Regions from separate parts of the Salinimonas sediminis genome, predicted to be linked through region 1. Evidence: predicted binding sites of a transcription regulator. Region 1 holds the regulator's gene; each other region holds the start of a gene.
The links. Region 1 encodes FliA, which starts transcription of late flagellar genes. Its sites were predicted from a motif close to CTAAAGNTNNNNNNNNNNNNGCCGATA; they were not measured.

Region 1 (4,360 bases):
CACTTTCGTCAGTTTTTAACGTGGGGGCCTGTCCTTTGCCATGAAGCTGGTCTAACAATGCTTCAAATTCGTCATCGGTGATTTCGTCACCGCCAGCGCCAGGCGCTGGTGAACTGGCTGACGGCGCAGGCGTGCTGGCGGCAGGTGCGGCGTCTTCAGCAGAAAACTGGCCTTTGCCATGCAGCTCGTCCAGCAATGCCTCAAATTCATCGTCGGTAATATCATCGCCGGTTACCGCCGCAGTAGGCTTAGCCGGCTCGCTGGCAGGCGCTGCCCGCCCTGGCGCATTACTGCCATGCAGCTCATCCAGCAGCTTCTCAAATTCATCTTCAGTAATTTCTTCAATACCGCCTTGTGTGGCAGCGGTTTCATGCATCGCGGCCATTTCTGGTGCGGTGGGGGCAGGTTCCACAATCGCCTGAGCAGCGTCATCCATATTCAGATCATCGGTGGCCTGATGACCGGCTATGGTGCCGCTGTTGAAAATATTTTCATCGGGAGTTTCGGGTCGACTTAACTTATGCAGAATATCGACAAGGGCTGCGTCAGCCGGTTCCATTGGCTCGCGTTGTTTTACTTTTTCAAACATCGCTACCACCACATCGGTGGCCTGCAATATTACGTCCATTAACTCTGGGGTCAGCGTCCGCTGGCCATTACGCATTACGTCAAATACATTTTCCGCACCATGACATATCTCGACCAATTCGGTCAGCGACAGAAAACCGGCACCACCTTTAACAGTATGATAGCCTCGAAAAATAGCATTAAGTAAATCACTGTCTTCCGGGTTATTTTCCAGATCGACCAGTTGCTCCTGCAACTGCTCCAGAATTTCACCAGCTTCTACCAGAAAGTCCTGTAAAATATCCTCGTCTACATCAAACGACATGCGCCTGCTCTCCTAAAAACCTAAGCTCGACAAAAGGTCATCAACATCATCCTGACCCTTTACAACGTCGTCGCGTTCTTCGGCATTAACTATAGGCCCTTCAGCTTCGACACCGCTGGTTATTTCTATATTATCCGGTGGTGGCTGAACCCCAGATTCTGGTTCGCCAAACACCGTTAGCATGTTCACCAGGCTATCTTCGACTTCTTTCACCAGCTCAATAACCCGCCGAATCACCTGACCGGTTAAATCCTGATAGCCCTGTGCCATAAGCACTTCGGTTAACAGACCGGTTAATTTTGCTGATTCACTGGATGTATCACTAAGCAAATCGTCTAAATCCGTACACAGTGCTTTAAACTCGCCTAACTCTATCTGGCGGGTCATCAGCTTTTTCCATTCTGGCATAATGGTGTCTATACGCTGGGTCAAAGCCTCAGCAATAGGCATGCTCGCTTCCACTGCATCCATCGTAGTGTTAGCGGCTTTTTCGGTTTCTTCGATAACGTAGGTCAACCGGGTTTGCGCATCCGGTATATCATCGTTGGCCAGGCCGGCAATGCGTTCATCGAGCTGAAAATTATTTAACGCATCATGTAATTGTCGGGTTAGTTTGCCCACTTCGGCAAATAACTCAATTGACTCTTTTGTTGAAATGGCTTCCAACAATTCACGTGCTTCCGCGTTTTCGCCCTGTTCAAGATGAACAACCAACTGACGTGCTTCTTCAAGTGAGATAGGAACATTGACATTCGTCGACATCCAGTATTCCTCTTAAATCCCGTAAGATCGTCTGGATTAACCTAAACGTTCAAAGATTTTATCTAGTTTTTCTTTTAGCGTAGCAGCCGTGAAAGGTTTTACCACGTAGCCGTTAACACCAGCTTGAGCTGCAGCAACAATTTGTTCTTTTTTCGCTTCTGCAGTTACCATCAGCACTGGCAGGTGCTTAAGTTTGTCGTCTGCTCGAATCGCCCGCAACAAATCGATGCCCTGCATGCCCGGCATATTCCAATCTGTTACTACAAAGTCGAAATCGCCTTGTTGCAACATGGGTAATGCCGTGCTGCCATCATCAGCTTCCTGGATGTTGGAAAACCCCAAGTCCTTCAACAGGTTCTTTATGATTCGTCTCATAGTAGAAAAGTCATCTACCACGAGAATTTTCATATTTTTATCCAAAATGGCCTCCACCGGGGATTAAATTATTATGTTTTACTATTGATATTGTTGTATTAACTATCGGCACGCCAGGTCTGCATTTTAGCTTTTAATTTCAACATCGCCTGACTATGAATCTGACTGACCCTTGATTCACTGACATCCAATACTTCGCCAATTTCCCGCAGGTTAAGTTCTTCATCGTAATACAGTGAAAGAACAATGGCTTCGCGCTCCGGTAAGGTCGTGATTGCATGGGCTAACGCTTTTTGAAACGCGCCCTGCATTAAATCTTCCAGTGGCGAATCATTACCCTGATTACCTTCGGTGGTAATCACATCTTCTGACACACCGAGATCTTCTATACCCACCAGTTTGCCTGCGTTCACTTCGTTGAGCATTTGGTGGTAATCATCAAGACTGACATTGAGCTTAGCAGCTATCTGCACATCGCGCGCGTCACGTCCTGTATCTTTTTCAACCTGAGCAATGGCTTCAGTGATCGCCCGGCTGTTTTTGTGCACCGACCGGGGTGTCCAGTCGCCTTTACGTATTTCGTCGAGCATGGCACCACGGATACGAATACCCGCAAACGTTTCGAAACTGGCTCCTTTCGAGCCATCGAAATTTTTGGCCGCTTCCAACAGGCCAATCATGCCTGCCTGTATAAGATCGTCCACCAATACGCTCGCTGGTAAGCGGGCCATTAAGTGATGGGCTATCCGCTTAACCAGGGACGCGTGTCGCTCTACCAACTGTGCTTTGTCATTTTGCTGTCGGTAGGCAGCCGCTTTGCTATTCAACGTTGCGTTCCTGTGGTTTTATGTGACACCAGCTGTTCAATGAAAAATTCCAGATGGCCACCTGGCTGGCTGGGTACCGGCCAATGCATTGCTTTAGTGGCCAGTTGTGAAATAGCCACAGCGGCCGGTGAGCCTGGATATGCATCGACAATAGAGGTTTGCTTACGGACTGCCCGACGGATATTTTCATCAAACGGCACCGTTGCTACTAACTCTAAGGCAACATCTAAAAACCGCCCCGTGACTTTAGATAATTTACTGAATAACTCATGACCTTCGCGGGTATCGCGAACCATGTTAGCCACAATTTTGAAGCGGAACACCCCGTGTTCACGGTTAAGAATTTTGATCAGTGCATAGGCATCGGTCAATGATGTAGGCTCATCGCACACCACCACCATGATATCCTGGGCCGCTTTGGAAAAGCTCAGCACCATGTCGGAGATCCCGGCAGCAGTATCCACTATCAGTACATCGACCTGCGAACGCAGCTCGCTGAAGGCGCGGATAAGCCCGGCATGTTCGGTTGGGGTCAGCTCAGTCATTGACTGAGTGCCAGAGGTAGCAGGGGCGATTTTAATGCCATGTGGCCCGGTAACCAGTACTTCATCTAACGTACATTCACCCGACAACACATGCGAAAGATTACGTTCTACACGCAGTCCAAGCATTACATCGACATTCGCCAAACCCAGGTCAGCGTCAAGTACCATTACCCGCTTGCCCTGTTTAGCCATCGAAATGGCCGTATTTAGCGTAATGTTGGTCTTCCCTACACCACCTTTACCGCCTGTTACGGCGATAACTTTGATTAATCGTGACTGATTCATCTTTCGTAAGCTACTCGCTTGATCTTCAATCATACTGCCTGTGCTGATTTAACAAGGTTACTATCAGTAGTATGATTCAAACCATACTTTTTATAAAGCTTTGCCGCTACGGATACTAAAGATTTAGCGTCAGCTACTTTAATATCTTCAGGCACTTGCTGGCCATCGGTGACATAGCTGACCGGCAGGCCATGTTCTATTGCCACGCTTAATACTTCACCCAGACTGTAACACTCATCCAGTTTGGTAAAGATACATCCATCCAGTTTAACTGCATCGTATGCACTGATGATACGCTGTAATGCCGGATATTGGGTATTAGCCTGAGTAACCAAGTACTTTCTCACCGGTTGCATCTGACCACGATCAAACTGAGATAACTGTTTTATCAGTCGGCTATCACGCTGACTAAAGCCCGCAGTATCAATTAATACCATACGTTTATGCCGTAACTGGAATAACAGTTCTGCCAATTCTTCAGTAGATTGCGCTTTACGCACGGTACAGCCAATGATTTTACCGTAGGTTGCTAATTGCTCGTAAGCCGCAATACGGTAGGTATCAATGGTAATCATCGCCACCTGGTCGGCGCCATATTTCTGGGCATAACGCGCTGCCAGTTTAGCCAAGGTGGTGGTTTTTCCTGTACCGGTTGGTCCGACCAGCGCCACTGC
Region 2 (4,360 bases), 140 kb from region 1:
TACGTTTCGCGCAGATGAGTTGCCAGCGGGGGTCACGGCCCCTGCGTTGATCCGCTTTTTGGTGGAAGAAGCCCGGGTAGATGGTATTTTTACCGACCAGGTGCCGCCGGTTAAGGCCTTACTCGCCAACCCAGAGGGCTAATAGTGCCAGGGCCAGACGAGCGTCTAGCCATCAAGTGCGAGCTATAATAGTACTGCGGTGCGCATTAGGTTTTGGATAGCCTGACCACTACGCGGCGGTTAAGCGCCCGGGTATCGCTGGTTGTATTGGGGGCAATATGGCGCTTTTCGCCGTGCCCGGAAACCTCAATGCGGTCATCAGCTACCCCTAGCGCAGTCAGGTACCCTTTAATTTCGTTAGCCCGTTTAATCGATAGCTGTTCGTTATTCCAGCGCCCACCATAGCTATCGGTATACCCATCCAACAACACCAATTCAAGGTTGCTGTCTTCTTTTAAATATTCACCAATCATCTGTAAGCGACGTTCAGAGTATTTGGTTAAATCTGTACTGTTTTTCTCATAAGACAGCACGGTGTAGGCGATATCTTCAAAGCTATATGGCAATAATTGAGAGACACAATTAACAAATTCCTGGTACTGCGGCATGAAGTTACTGGCATTCAAGGCCACGGCTACACTATCGTGCCGGTTATACCAGTCCTGATAATAAATAGTTGGCCAGAACCCCTTTTCCAGTTCGCTTAGCATGGTCCAGGCAGCGGCCTCTGGTAAGTCGCCATGATATTGCTTGCGTAACTGCATTTGCGCGATTTCGCGGGGGGCTTGACCCGGCATCCAGGACGGCGGCACCGCATACACTGCCGCTATAGCGAATTTTTTTGGTAACAAAGACATTTGCATGTCAAATTCCATATTCAGCTGCTTTGATGCCACACTGACAAATTTTGCTTCGCCATACCCAGGTACCTGGTGGCTTAGTTCGCACTGCAAACGAGAGGCACTTTCCAGCGCCCAGTCAGAACTTTCCACCGATGCAGAGTATTGCCGCATTGCCCCGCTCACCGGCAGGGCGCAGAGTAAACTGAACCCTATAACCAGGGTATGCCTGAATTTCATGCTATTTCCGCCATGCTACTGTGTATGTCTAGATATCGTCCATATCAGAGAAAAGTTTAGCACACAATTCCACCACTACCGTATTTACACGCTGCTTAACCCGGGCAAAGCTGGATATACCCGCTCATTACTGAGATAATTTTTATTCATTCGCAGCCGCGATACATTATTGAGCACCAACAGGAGCTATGTCGGATCCTATGACAGATCAAAAACCTACTTTGTCCACCCGCTTTCGCGGCTACTTTCCGGTAGTCATTGACGTAGAAACCGCGGGGTTTAATGCGGGTACTGACGCGTTGTTAGAAATTGCAGCGGTGACAGTACAAATGGACGATGCTGGTAACCTGTATCCTGATGAAACCTTCCACGCCCATGTTAATCCGTTTGAAGGCGCCAACCTTGAGCCGGCTGCCCTGGAATTTAATGGTATTGATCCTCACTGCGCTTTGCGCGGCGCTATCGAAGAATCGGATGCGATGAAAGCACTGTGTAAGACCATTCGCAAAGCGCAGAAAAATGCAGGATGTCAGCGTTCAGTAATTGTGGCCCATAACGCCACTTTCGACCAAAGCTTTGTTAATGCAGCTATCGCAAGAAGCGGGATTAAGCGTACCCCCTTTCATCCATTTGTATCGTTTGATACCACCAGCCTAGCGGGCTTAGCGCTTGGCCAAACGGTGTTGGTTAAGGCCTGCCGGACGGCGGGTATTGCGTTTGACCAAAACGAAGCCCACAGCGCGCTTTATGATGCCAGCCGAACCGCAGACTTATTTTGTTTTATGGTTAACCGCTACAAAGCCCTTGGCGGGTGGCCTTTAGCACAGCCCGATAAGCCTGAATAGGCTGTGTTGGCGCACAGTCCTTAGAGCAGGCTTCGCTAGCGCATTGGCAGCCTGCTAACATTCATCATTGGCCTGCATGCTGTGAGGCAATGCCGGGGATCGCATGCCTGCTTACAGCCAGCTTTGCGTTCCGCTCAGCCTTACCCTCCCCCTTCCACTGTTTTATTTTTTGAATAGCGCGCCGCCCGCCTACACACTGTTGCCACTTAGCCGTAGGTTATAAGCTTTGTACCTGAAGACGCGCGTTCAGTCGCTATGGACCTGCGTGAAACAAGCTCCCAGAGCCTTGTATAGCCTTTTATAGCCCTTTGTAGTAGGTAGGTATAAGTAGGTAGATATAAGTACATAGGTGTCTGCGTTATCAGCGGAAACGCTGAATCTTGAGTAGGCCATATACGCTGGTAGAGAGGCGTTAAAAACAGACGGTTCGCATTGGTTCCCCTGCTGGGTTCAAAATTCCAGCGGCTACCGTTAGATTAAACGAGAATGATTTTCATCCAAAGTATCTTGCAAATTATGTAAATGGCAATTATTATCATTTGTAACGATAGTGAAGAGGTTATTTTATGTACGTATGTATGTGCTACGGCGTGACAGACAAAGCAATAAAAAAAGCAGTTGAAGCCCATGGCGCAGGTAACCTTCGTGAACTACGAGAAGTATTAGAAATAGGTAGTCAGTGTGGTAAATGTATATCTATGACGCAACAAATTATCGATGCCACCATTGTCGATGAGTCGCTATTTAAAGAAGTGTGCTAACAGAACCTGTAGCATCTGATTAAATCGCTTTACGTCTCTTTCCCGGCTAATTAGCCACTTCACATCGTGCAAGCTCCTTTCTACCCCTTTACACCCTCTCCAATCTGCCCGTGGTTTAATCCAGGCTGTTTTTTTTATAGCTGATTGTCGGTACCTACTTACTCCTGTTTTGTTTGCGCTTTTGACCGCGCGCTATATCCATACTGCTGCTATTTAGCCCCGACATTAAAAGGTAAAGCGCGCTTCGGCGTAATAAAAGCCACCATTAATACCGCTTGGGGCTGTAGCAGGATAACGCGCGCCCACTTCCGCACTGTACGGATTATCCTCAGGCTTAATATCCAACAGGTTTTTCGCTCCTACTGCCAGAGTAAGCTGTTCAGTACTCAGCCAGTTTATTTCAGCGTCAAGCACAGTCACCGGTTTACCATAAATATCCAGGCCGGCAGCAGCATCTAAATGATCTTCATAATAGCTTCCATAATAACTGGCGCGCCAGATAACAGAGAACGTCTCCCAAAACTGCTTCAACGTGAATGTGGCCCGGTGGGCCGGTAGATTATCTTCCAACATTCGAATGCGGGACGTGGTCAGGTTAGGTGCTAACAGGTCGTCTGTATTACCACTGGTAACGGGATAAAGCCGAATACTGTCTACTTCGGTATGGGTCCAGTTATAGGCTGCGGTAATTTCGTGGGAAATTGTGCCTGTAGTAAAGCCATAATTAAAAACAATATCCAGCCCTTGCGTATGGGTATCAAAGTCGTTGGTAAAATACTTGGCTGCCCCGTATTCAGCCGCCTCTGTTACCCCTTGCTGGTTCAGCACAGCAATATCGGCGGCAGTGAGTGCAATCGCCGAGGTGGTACTGATGCGATCACGTAAGCGTATGTCGAAAAAGTCGATGGTCATATATAGCTTATCGCTAAACATGGCAACCGCCCCAAAGCTGGTATTCACCGACTCTTCCGGACGTAGGGCACTGGCGCCTAACTGACGGGATACCGGGTGTGTAGGTGGTAACGTAGCCTGATCCTGCAGCCCTTGAGCCGAGTAGGCAGTCGTCACATTAATGACATTACTCTGTCCTACCGTAGGAGCTTTAAAACCCGTGCTGACAGAGCTACGCAAAGCATAGACAGGATTTAACTGGTAGCGGGCAAAAAATTTACCGTCAAAGGTGCCGCCAAAATCTGAAAAATGCTCCATCCTGATAGCCAGTCCGGCGTTTAATGCAGAAGTAAGCTGCGTTTCAGCATCCGCGTACCATGCCCAGTTATGGCGGCTCCAATGCCCCGCTGATTGCGGCTGATAGCCTGGGAAACCGTTAGAGCCGATACTAAAACCTTGTGAACGTTGAGTATCCTGATTGAAGGCGAAGGGCCCGGCCGCATAAGACATGCTATCGCCCGCCCGTTGGTGATAAGACTCCCGACGCCATTCAATACCCACACCCAGGTTTACCGGATTAGGTAAGCCCAGCATCAACGGCCCGGAAAAATCCAGATTCACCGTGCGCTCAATTTGTGCCACCCCGCCTGGCGAAAAGGACAAAGGTGACATTGGCCCTAAAGAAGGATTCACCGTTTGCTCAAGCTGATAGACTATATTTGAATAGCCAGTGCCGATGCTCATATCGTACTGCCAATCATTTGCCCAGCGGCCACGCCAACCG
Region 3 (4,360 bases), 1.0 Mb from region 1:
ACGAACACCGTCTTGAAGCAATTGCGCTGCGTGGGGACTTACCGCAAAATCAGCGAGCTCAGATTATGAGTGAGTTTAGCCGCGGACAACACAGTATTCTGGTGACCACGGACGTCGCTTCACGGGGCTTAGATTTACTTAAAGTTGGTCTGGTAGTAAACTATGACCTTCCCAAGCATGCCGATGAGTATATCCATCGTATCGGGCGTACTGGTCGTGCCGGGCAAAAAGGTCACGCGGTGTCTTTGGTTGGCCCCCGTGACTGGCAAAGCTTCACCGCCATTCAAGCGCATTTGGCTTACCCGGTAGAATGTCAGGCGCACAGTGAAGCACCGGCGCGCTTCAACGGCATCAAACCGAAGCCAGACTCGGCTAATACTCCGGCAGGCAGCAGCGCCAAAACATCCAATAAAGATAGTACCCAAAGCGCGTTGAAGAAGACCAAGCGGCGGGTTGATACTACCGCGGGCAAAGATGTGGGCGAGATGCCGGTTATGCGTAAAAAACGCACACCAGCCCAACCCGATGATGACGAAGAACAGGCATAATCGTGCCCTCCATCTAGGTATGCTTCTATCAGCCAAGCAGGCTATGGCGCAAGATACAATAGTCTGGTTAACTGATGTAGTGCACTATTACCGCAAGTCACCGGTGGCTTATACTAATACGATATTCGCCGCCGCGCGTAATCAGCACTATTTAGGATGAGACTCCGCAATAAAAAAGGCCTGACGATTGTCAGGCCTTTTGCGTTGATTACTTTATTGGCGAGAATTAGTATTCCCACCAGCCTTCTTGCCACCAGGCCAGAAATTCTTCAAAGTCGATATAACCATCATTATTGTGGTCGATAAGCTTAAAGCCTTCTTCCACGTGGCTAGCCTTTGTTTTAGGCGACAACACAGTAAGAAGTTCAATAAACTCCGGCAGATCGATTTGACCGTTACCATCACGGTCGAAAAAACTAAAGTCGCTTTTAATCTCAGCTACTTTTTCTTCTGAAAGTTGGGGGTTCACTGATTTTCCCTATTTACTAACTTGTTATACCAAAGTGTAACGCCCTGACCAGGCGCTGTCTACGCCTGATTTTGCTTCGCAGCCAGGGCTCTCTCGCGCTGTGCCTGCGCTTTGTCCAATCGCCGTTTTTCCATGGCCATACGGGCGTCGCTGCCCACATGTTCTTCGTTGCGCTGATGGGCCAGCTGAACCTGTTTTTCACGTTCTCTAAAACGCGCAAGTTGTTCGTCAGAATGGGTTCCATAACAATGGGGACAACTGACGCCCGGCTCGTATTTATCGCTTTGCTTATCTTGTGCGGTTATTGGTAAGCGGCACGCATAGCATGCGTCATACTGGCTTTTCTGTAAGTCGTGGCCCACCGCTACTCGATTATCAAACACAAAACAGTCCCCTTCCCACAGCGATTCTTCCTGGGGCACATCTTCCAAATATTGTAAAATTCCGCCTTCCAGGTGATATACCTCATCAAAGCCCTGTTCTTTCAAATAAGCAGTCGATTTCTCGCACCGAATGCCGCCGGTACAAAACATCGCTACTTTTTTGTGTTTTTGCGGGTCAAGATTCTGCTTAACATATTCAGGAAATTCCCGAAATGTTTTCGTCTTGGGGTCAACGGCGTGTTTAAACGAGCCTATCTCAATTTCGTAATCGTTGCGGGTATCCACGACCATAACTTCGGGGTCGCTAATCAGGGCATTCCAATCTTTGGGTTTGACATAGGTACCCACGGTCTGACGTGGATCAATGCCTTCAACTCCCATTGTCACAATCTCTTTTTTGAGTTTGACCTTGGTACGATAAAAAGGCTGTTCCTCATGGACAGATTCTTTATAGGAAATGGGGTTAATACGGGGATCGCGATTTAGCCATGCCATCAGGTTATTAACTGCCTCACGGGTGCCTGACACCGTACCATTGATACCTTCGCTTGCCAGTAACAGGGTGCCTTTAATGGCGTACTGCTCCATCGCCTGCTGGAGCGGCTCACGCAATTTTTCAAAATCTTCAAGCGCAACAAATTTATACATTGCGCAAACAATATAGTTGGACATGGGTAATCTTACCTTTGCTTATTGGAACGTAAAACCAGTGCAAAATGCGCGCGCAATATAGCAAAAATGCGCTGCCGGCACAAACTGCGGCTTACGCGCTTAACAAGCTCGCCGAGCCAGTGATAATGTCATCAAGCTGAGTTTCATCACACTGCCACGCTGCATCGCGATGGTTTTCACGCAGTTTAAGCTGGGTAGCCAGGCTGCAATTGGCGACAACCTGCGGCTCCAGGCGGGTCGGATTATCTGCTATGGCCAGCGGATCGGGATGCATGGCCCGCCACAGGCTAAGGTTCGCCATATCCTGGGTCTGCGTGAGCTGACTATAAACGCCTACGGTCGATAACGAAGCAGGCTGGGCCGAAGTAGGTGCGCGGCGATAATGGTTAAGGCTGGTAAGAAAGGCGGTTTCATCAAATGTAGGCGCAGGCATGGTTTCAAAGCGGGCGGCTGGCGCACCTGGCTGCATTTGGATCGCCAGATATAACGAAAACAATGCCCCCTCACCCGTGGCGCGCCCAAGACTTCCCTGCCATTCATGGTTGGCAGGTTGTATTTGCGCTGGCTGCGGGGTAGCGGTTGGTGAGGTAAACTGCGTCACATTATCTCCTTAACTGATAATGCTTATATCGGTTCATACGCAGGGTTCTTTAATATATACGTCCTGCAAAAGGTATTTTTTCGTTGTGTTGGTTATACTTAAGTATCAATTGTTTCTTTGTTACCGACATCACGGCGATACCCGATGAATTATGCCGACAAACGTGTGCTGATTATTGAAGATCAGCGCCCGTTTCTTTTGTTATTGCGCGGGCTGCTTAATTCTATGGGCTGCACCGACGTAGTGACCAAATCGTCTGCCGAACAGGCGCTGGCGCTATGCGCTAAACAAAAATTTGATATTATTATTGCTGATCTCCACCTAGGGGCCGAACGCAAAAATGGATTTGAGCTGGTTGAAGAATTGCGTATCAGGCAATTAATCAAACCCAGCAGTATTTTTATGCTGATAAGCGCCGACAGTGCCCGGCCTGTTGTGCTCGGTTCGGTAGAACGCCGGCCTGATGATTACCTAATAAAGCCATTTTCCCAGGTGCAGCTAAAAAACCGGCTAAACCGGGCGTGGCAAAAACGTCAGGCGTTATTGCCAATTTACAGTGCCATCAATGCTGAACAACCGCAGATTGCCATTGACGCGTGCCATAGCATTATTCAGGCAAATACCAATTACCAACATTCCGCCGAACAGTTACTGGTTGAACTGTACTGGCAGGAAGCCCAGTATCAACAAGCTCTGGAGGTCATTAAACCCTACGAGCAGGGGCAAAATGCGCAGTGGGTAAAAACCGCTTTAGCCCGCACCTACCTGCAATTAGGTAAAGCCGAAACTGCGATAGCGTTATGCGACCAGATTTTAATGAAAAACCGGTTCAGCGCGGAAGCCTATGACATTATTGCGCATGCCCGCCAGGCTATTAATGATGGTGAAGCAGCGATAGCGGCCATCAACCAGGCCATCAAACTATCGCCCTATTCGTTGCCGCGTTATTACAGCGCGTGCGATATCGCCCGGCTGAATAAAGATTATATGCTGGCCAGTCAGGCCTGTCTGGCTATCTGGGATTTATCGAAGCGCACGGTACATCAGAATATCGCTCATTGGTGCGGTTATATACGCAGTATGCTCGATGTGGCGGAATATACCGAAGATAAACGTACTCGTAACAGGTATCAGCAAGACGCATTATTACAATTGCAGCGTGGTCGTTTCGATGAAGCGGTCGCTCGAATGTCGGGAGACTTTAATTACGATATCTATGAACAGGTGGTTCTGGCACGGATTGCCACCCTGGATGGAAAAAAGCTCGATGCCAAACGTGCGCTGTTCCAGTCACAGCAGTCTATAGATGCAGGTTATGAAAGCTATCCACTGTATTATGCACCTGACTCACTCAAGGTTATGTTAGAGTTGGGTGAATATGAAGACGCGCAACCCTTAGCCGAACTACTATCGTTACACCGCGACAGCCTGGATCCCAATACCAGTCATGCCGTGGAACTTGCCTCAGCAAAAGCCACCGACAAACAGTCTGCATATTTACAGTTTAATCGTCAGGGTATCAGCCTTTATCAGCAAAATAAGTTTGCTGAGGCCCGGATGGCATTTACGCAGGCCCAGGACTACGCACCAGTTAACACCGGGGTGGCCCTGAACCTGATGCAATGCATTTTAAAGCTGGCAGCGCCGCACAAAAATCCGCCCCGTGAACTCAGTGTGGAATGTAAAA
Region 4 (4,360 bases), 370 kb from region 1:
CGTATAACATTTCCACACCGTTAATGTTTCATTTGTTTGACTATGCCCACAGCATTAGTGACATGCACTTTATGTTGCAAAAAGAAGTGGTTACACGGTTAGCAGCCGGCCCAGGTACAAAAAACTATGGGCGTTTATCAGTGATGGCACAATATTATTGTACCGTGATGCCGGTCTTAAGCGTGCCCCCGGGGGCATTTAAGCCGCCACCGAAGGTCGACTCAGCAGTGGTTAGGTTAATTCCCCATGCCACACCGCCCGTGGAAGTGGATTCGGTACATACGCTAGAACGGGTCTGTGCCCAAGCGTTCAATCAACGCCGTAAGACTATTCGCAATAGCCTGAAAGACTGCATCGAAGTAAGTGCATTTGAAACCTTGGGGCTAAACCCTGGCGCCCGGGCTGAAACTTTGTCATTACAGGATTTTGCCAGTATTGCCAACTACGTTGTGCAACATGGAGACCCGCGCTGTGGGACATGATGCCATAGTTAAAGTAGAGGTGAAAACCCGCCACCTGGCGGAACATCCTGCCGCAAAAAAAGGACAGTTCGCCTTTGCCTATCAAATCACAATTACCAATCATAGCGATGTAAAAGTGCAGCTGATTAACCGTTACTGGCTGATTACCGATGGCGGCGGTAAACGCTCCGAGGTAGAAGGTGCCGGCGTGGTAGGTAAACAGCCTACTCTGGCCCCGGGCGATGATTTTCAGTATACCAGCGGCGCTATTATCGATACGCCCGTAGGAACCATGGAAGGATACTATGAAATGGAATGCGAAGACGGTGAAATGTTGCGCATTCCGATCGAAGTGTTTCGCTTAGCAGTACCCAATAGTATTAATTAATAACACGATGCAAGCGGTCCCATGACTCAATCACAAACATTGGTAATCGGTGATATTCAGGGTTGCTACAGCGGATTAATGCGTCTGCTGGAAAAATGCGATTTTGACGATAAGCGAGATACACTTTACACGGTGGGCGATTTAGTTGCTCGCGGTGAAGATTCACTCGCCACAGTAACCTTTTTAAAAGGTTTGGGTGACAGCTTCCATGCGGTACTGGGTAACCATGACCTGCATTTGCTTGCTGTCAGTGAGAAAATAAAGAAACCGAACAAAAAAGATCGCATTCAAAACCTGCTACAGAGCGACAGGTTAGCGGAATTCTGCGCATGGTTACGGCAGTTTCCTTTAGCCCTGGCTATAGATGATCAGCATGTAATGGTCCACGCGGGTTTGTATCCCGGCTGGAGCTGTGAACAATTGCTAGCTTATAGCGATGAAGTTAGTCGCACCTTGCAACAAGACCCCACCACTTTGCTCACTAAAATGTATGGCGACGCCCCGCAAATTTGGCATTATGATTTAGCTGGCATTGAACGTCTGCGCTTTATTGTTAACGCATGTACCCGAATGCGCTTTGTGAGCAAAACATTGGCGTTGGATCTGGATGAAAAAGGAACACCCCCAGCATCTGATGCGCAATTGCTACCCTGGTTTGAACATCCCGCGCAACAATTACCTGCTGAGCAAAAGATAGTGTTTGGCCACTGGGCTGCGTTAAACGGCCATATCACCGGGGATCAGTTTATTGGGCTAGATACCGGTTATGTATGGGGTAACACCATGACAGCCTATCGGCTTGAGACTCAGGAATTGATCTGCGTATCAGCTTAAACTGGTGCGCTTTCTATACTAGCAGGATGATCACTGCCTATCCCCCGCTATCGCAACACCGTGCGCGGCGATGGTTCACCGCTTGTAAGTAAAAAGTCAGCGCTTTATCGGCCCGCGGCGAAGTCCTGGCTTTGCGCATTAGCGTTCTGCCATATCACTTGGCGCGTTGCCACAGTGAGCGCCCGATTACGGCGGCCTTCGCATGCTTCATTAACTCAGTAAACAGCCACCCCGTAGACAACCCCGGGGGCACATTATGGCGATGCGAATTAGTAGAGAGTTTTTTGCCACCTCTGCCGTCTGCCCGTTTGTTGGTATCCCCCGGTTGCTCATTTTTTTTGAAGTACTAAGCTTTACCTGTTGCGGGTAACTGAACCCATACGTGGATGATTAACTTTGGCTTAGTTGGGTTGCCTGCCCGCTACGCTACCTGGCTTATCAACCACAAGGGGAGCGAGTGAAGGCGTAGATAATGCGCCGCACAGGATAGGGCTGTGCTCTGTTCCACCTTGTCCCGCCCTGTACAATAAGTATTCCCAAGCTTACGCACCCTACTAATATTATACTTAAGAATAAAATGATACGCCTGATGTTGGGTATAAATTACGGTAAAGTATATGCTCAAAGCGTCGATACAAAACACAGGCCAGTGAAGGTCGGTTGGTCAGTCTGGGAATACCCGATTGATTAAAATGAAAATAATTAAAAAATTTTGTCAGAATTGAGTGTTCGCTGACACCGACTCTAATAAAAATTACCGCATCAGGAGTTTCGATGAAAATTACGGTTGCTAAGCGCATAATCGGTGGCTTTCTCACCATTAGCTTATTATTGGTAGTAATCAGTATTTCCTCCCTTTATAACCTTAACTCCGTCGGCTCTGCTACCGAAGAAGTTAATCAGGTAGCTATCCCAACTCTGGCGGGGAGCAACCGTTTAAAGGCCACCTTTTTAAATATGGGCAGGCTTACCTTTGAAGCCTATATCGAAGAAGATCTTAACGGTTTGAACGAAAAACAAGCTGCCTTTGAGCAGAACAAGCAAACCTTCGAGCAAACTTATACCCGTTTGAGCCAAATTGTGACTAACGACGCTGAACTGGAACAGTCGTTATCCAAGGTTAAGGCCAGCTACGATACATACGTGGCGAACGTCGAAAATATGTACCGTAATCATCAGCAGTACATGAATATGCGAAACACTATTGAAGACCGGTTAGGTGACGCCGAAGACAACGCGGACGATGCCTCCACCTATTTACTCGACTTCTCTGACTTAAGTGCGGTGAAATCTACACCCGCCTTACAGCAGGCGGCTAAAGAAGGCAGCGAGCTAGAGACCACGTTATTGTCATTACTTACCGTGTCGACCGAATATGTTAAAACTGAAACGCTGGTACGGGCCCAAACCTTAGGGAATGAGGTGACGTTGGTCGTCAACAACGTAGCGGAACAGTTGTCTGCCATGGTCAGTGCCGCTGATGGCCAGGATGTCTCGGGTACCCTGGACGAAATTAATGATCTGGTTAGTGGGGCACTTAATGCAATCACCGCGAAAGACGGCGTTCTGCAATTGCATGTTGATCGGCTGGAGTTTCGTAATGCTGCTGAGCAGGCGCTGAATAAGTCAGATGCCAACATTTCAGAGGCCGTGGTTGAACTGGAACGCCTGCTAGACCTTACCAATTTACGCGCTAAACAAATTGATGAACAAGTATCGGATAAGGTCGCCAGCGGTAATATGGTGGTTATTATCGTGGTTGTTATTTCACTGTTGATTGCAGCCGCAATTGGTTATTTCACCGTGCTGGCAATTACCCGTCCGCTGAATCGGGTTAACGAGTTATTGAAGGTAGCCTCTTCGGGCGACCTGACCCATCGCCTGGATGACAGCGCACAAGACGAATTTGGTTTGTTGGCCCGTAACTGTAATCAGCTTATTGCTAACCTTAAAACCCTGATAGTTGCGATTAATGATCGCGCTGAACAATTGGCTGCTGCGTCTGAACAAACCTCTACGGTGACTGCGCAAACCACCCATTCGATTCAGGACCAGAAGTCACAAATTGCTCAAGTGGCCACCGCGACCACTGAGATGCACTCTACTTCTGAACTGGTTATGCATAATGCCGAAGACACCCTAAGCCAAATACGCCACGCCGATAGCGAAGCGAAAAAAGTACGCCAGATTTCACAGGAAAATAAACAAACCATCGAAGTGCTGGCCCGCGATGTGGAAGAAGCGGCACAGGTTATTAATAAACTGCATCAGGACAGTGCCAGCATTGGCGGAATACTGGATGTTATCCGCGGCGTTGCCGACCAAACCAACCTGTTGGCTCTCAATGCTGCTATTGAAGCAGCCCGTGCCGGTGAGCAGGGCCGAGGCTTTGCGGTAGTTGCTGATGAAGTCCGGACACTAGCCAGCCGCACGCAAAAGTCTACCCAGGAAATTAATGCGATGATTGAAGTACTGCAGGCTGGGGCTGAGCGGGCGGTGTCTGTAATGAACCAAGGCAAAGAGCAGACGGCGGTGTGTGTAGAGCAAACCGACTTGGCTACCCAGGCCCTGGATATCATTTCTGAAGCGGTCCATAAAGCCCACGATGTTAGCTCACAGATAGAACAATCGGCCCGTGAACAAAATACGGTTTCACAGGAGATTAGTGAGAAACTGG

Region 2: a site for FliA is predicted at 1,113-1,139, ahead of D0Y50_RS05410 (flagellar protein MotY). Genes of this name have one in related genera too.
Region 3: a site for FliA is predicted at 2,700-2,726, ahead of D0Y50_RS09260 (VC2046/SO_2500 family protein). Genes of this name have one in related genera too.
Region 4: a site for FliA is predicted at 2,249-2,275, ahead of D0Y50_RS03070 (HAMP domain-containing methyl-accepting chemotaxis protein). Genes of this name have one in related genera too.

Annotation. Positions count from the first base shown of each region.
Region 1 is NZ_CP031769.1:1,058,648-1,063,007, reverse strand. Features, by position in the region: gene D0Y50_RS04825 (chemotaxis protein CheA) at 1-892, opposite strand, end outside; gene D0Y50_RS04820 (protein phosphatase CheZ) at 905-1,654, opposite strand; gene cheY (chemotaxis response regulator CheY) at 1,691-2,074, opposite strand; gene D0Y50_RS04810 (RNA polymerase sigma factor FliA) at 2,128-2,856, opposite strand; gene D0Y50_RS04805 (MinD/ParA family ATP-binding protein) at 2,853-3,719, opposite strand; gene flhF (flagellar biosynthesis protein FlhF) at 3,716-4,360, opposite strand, start outside.
Region 2 is NZ_CP031769.1:1,196,603-1,200,962, reverse strand. Features, by position in the region: gene glpQ (glycerophosphodiester phosphodiesterase) at 1-142, shown strand, start outside; gene D0Y50_RS05410 (flagellar protein MotY) at 207-1,079, opposite strand; gene rnt (ribonuclease T) at 1,280-1,924, shown strand; gene D0Y50_RS05400 ((2Fe-2S)-binding protein) at 2,491-2,685, shown strand; gene D0Y50_RS05395 (TonB-dependent receptor) at 2,911-4,360, opposite strand, start outside.
Region 3 is NZ_CP031769.1:2,072,897-2,077,256, reverse strand. Features, by position in the region: gene D0Y50_RS09275 (DEAD/DEAH box helicase) at 1-548, shown strand, start outside; gene D0Y50_RS09270 (EF-hand domain-containing protein) at 775-1,017, opposite strand; gene trhO (oxygen-dependent tRNA uridine(34) hydroxylase TrhO) at 1,077-2,072, opposite strand; gene D0Y50_RS09260 (VC2046/SO_2500 family protein) at 2,164-2,673, opposite strand; gene D0Y50_RS09255 (response regulator) at 2,818-4,360, shown strand, end outside.
Region 4 is NZ_CP031769.1:684,369-688,728, reverse strand. Features, by position in the region: gene rsmA (16S rRNA (adenine(1518)-N(6)/adenine(1519)-N(6))-dimethyltransferase RsmA) at 1-482, shown strand, start outside; gene apaG (Co2+/Mg2+ efflux protein ApaG) at 457-849, shown strand; gene D0Y50_RS03075 (symmetrical bis(5'-nucleosyl)-tetraphosphatase) at 871-1,683, shown strand; gene D0Y50_RS03070 (HAMP domain-containing methyl-accepting chemotaxis protein) at 2,458-4,360, shown strand, end outside.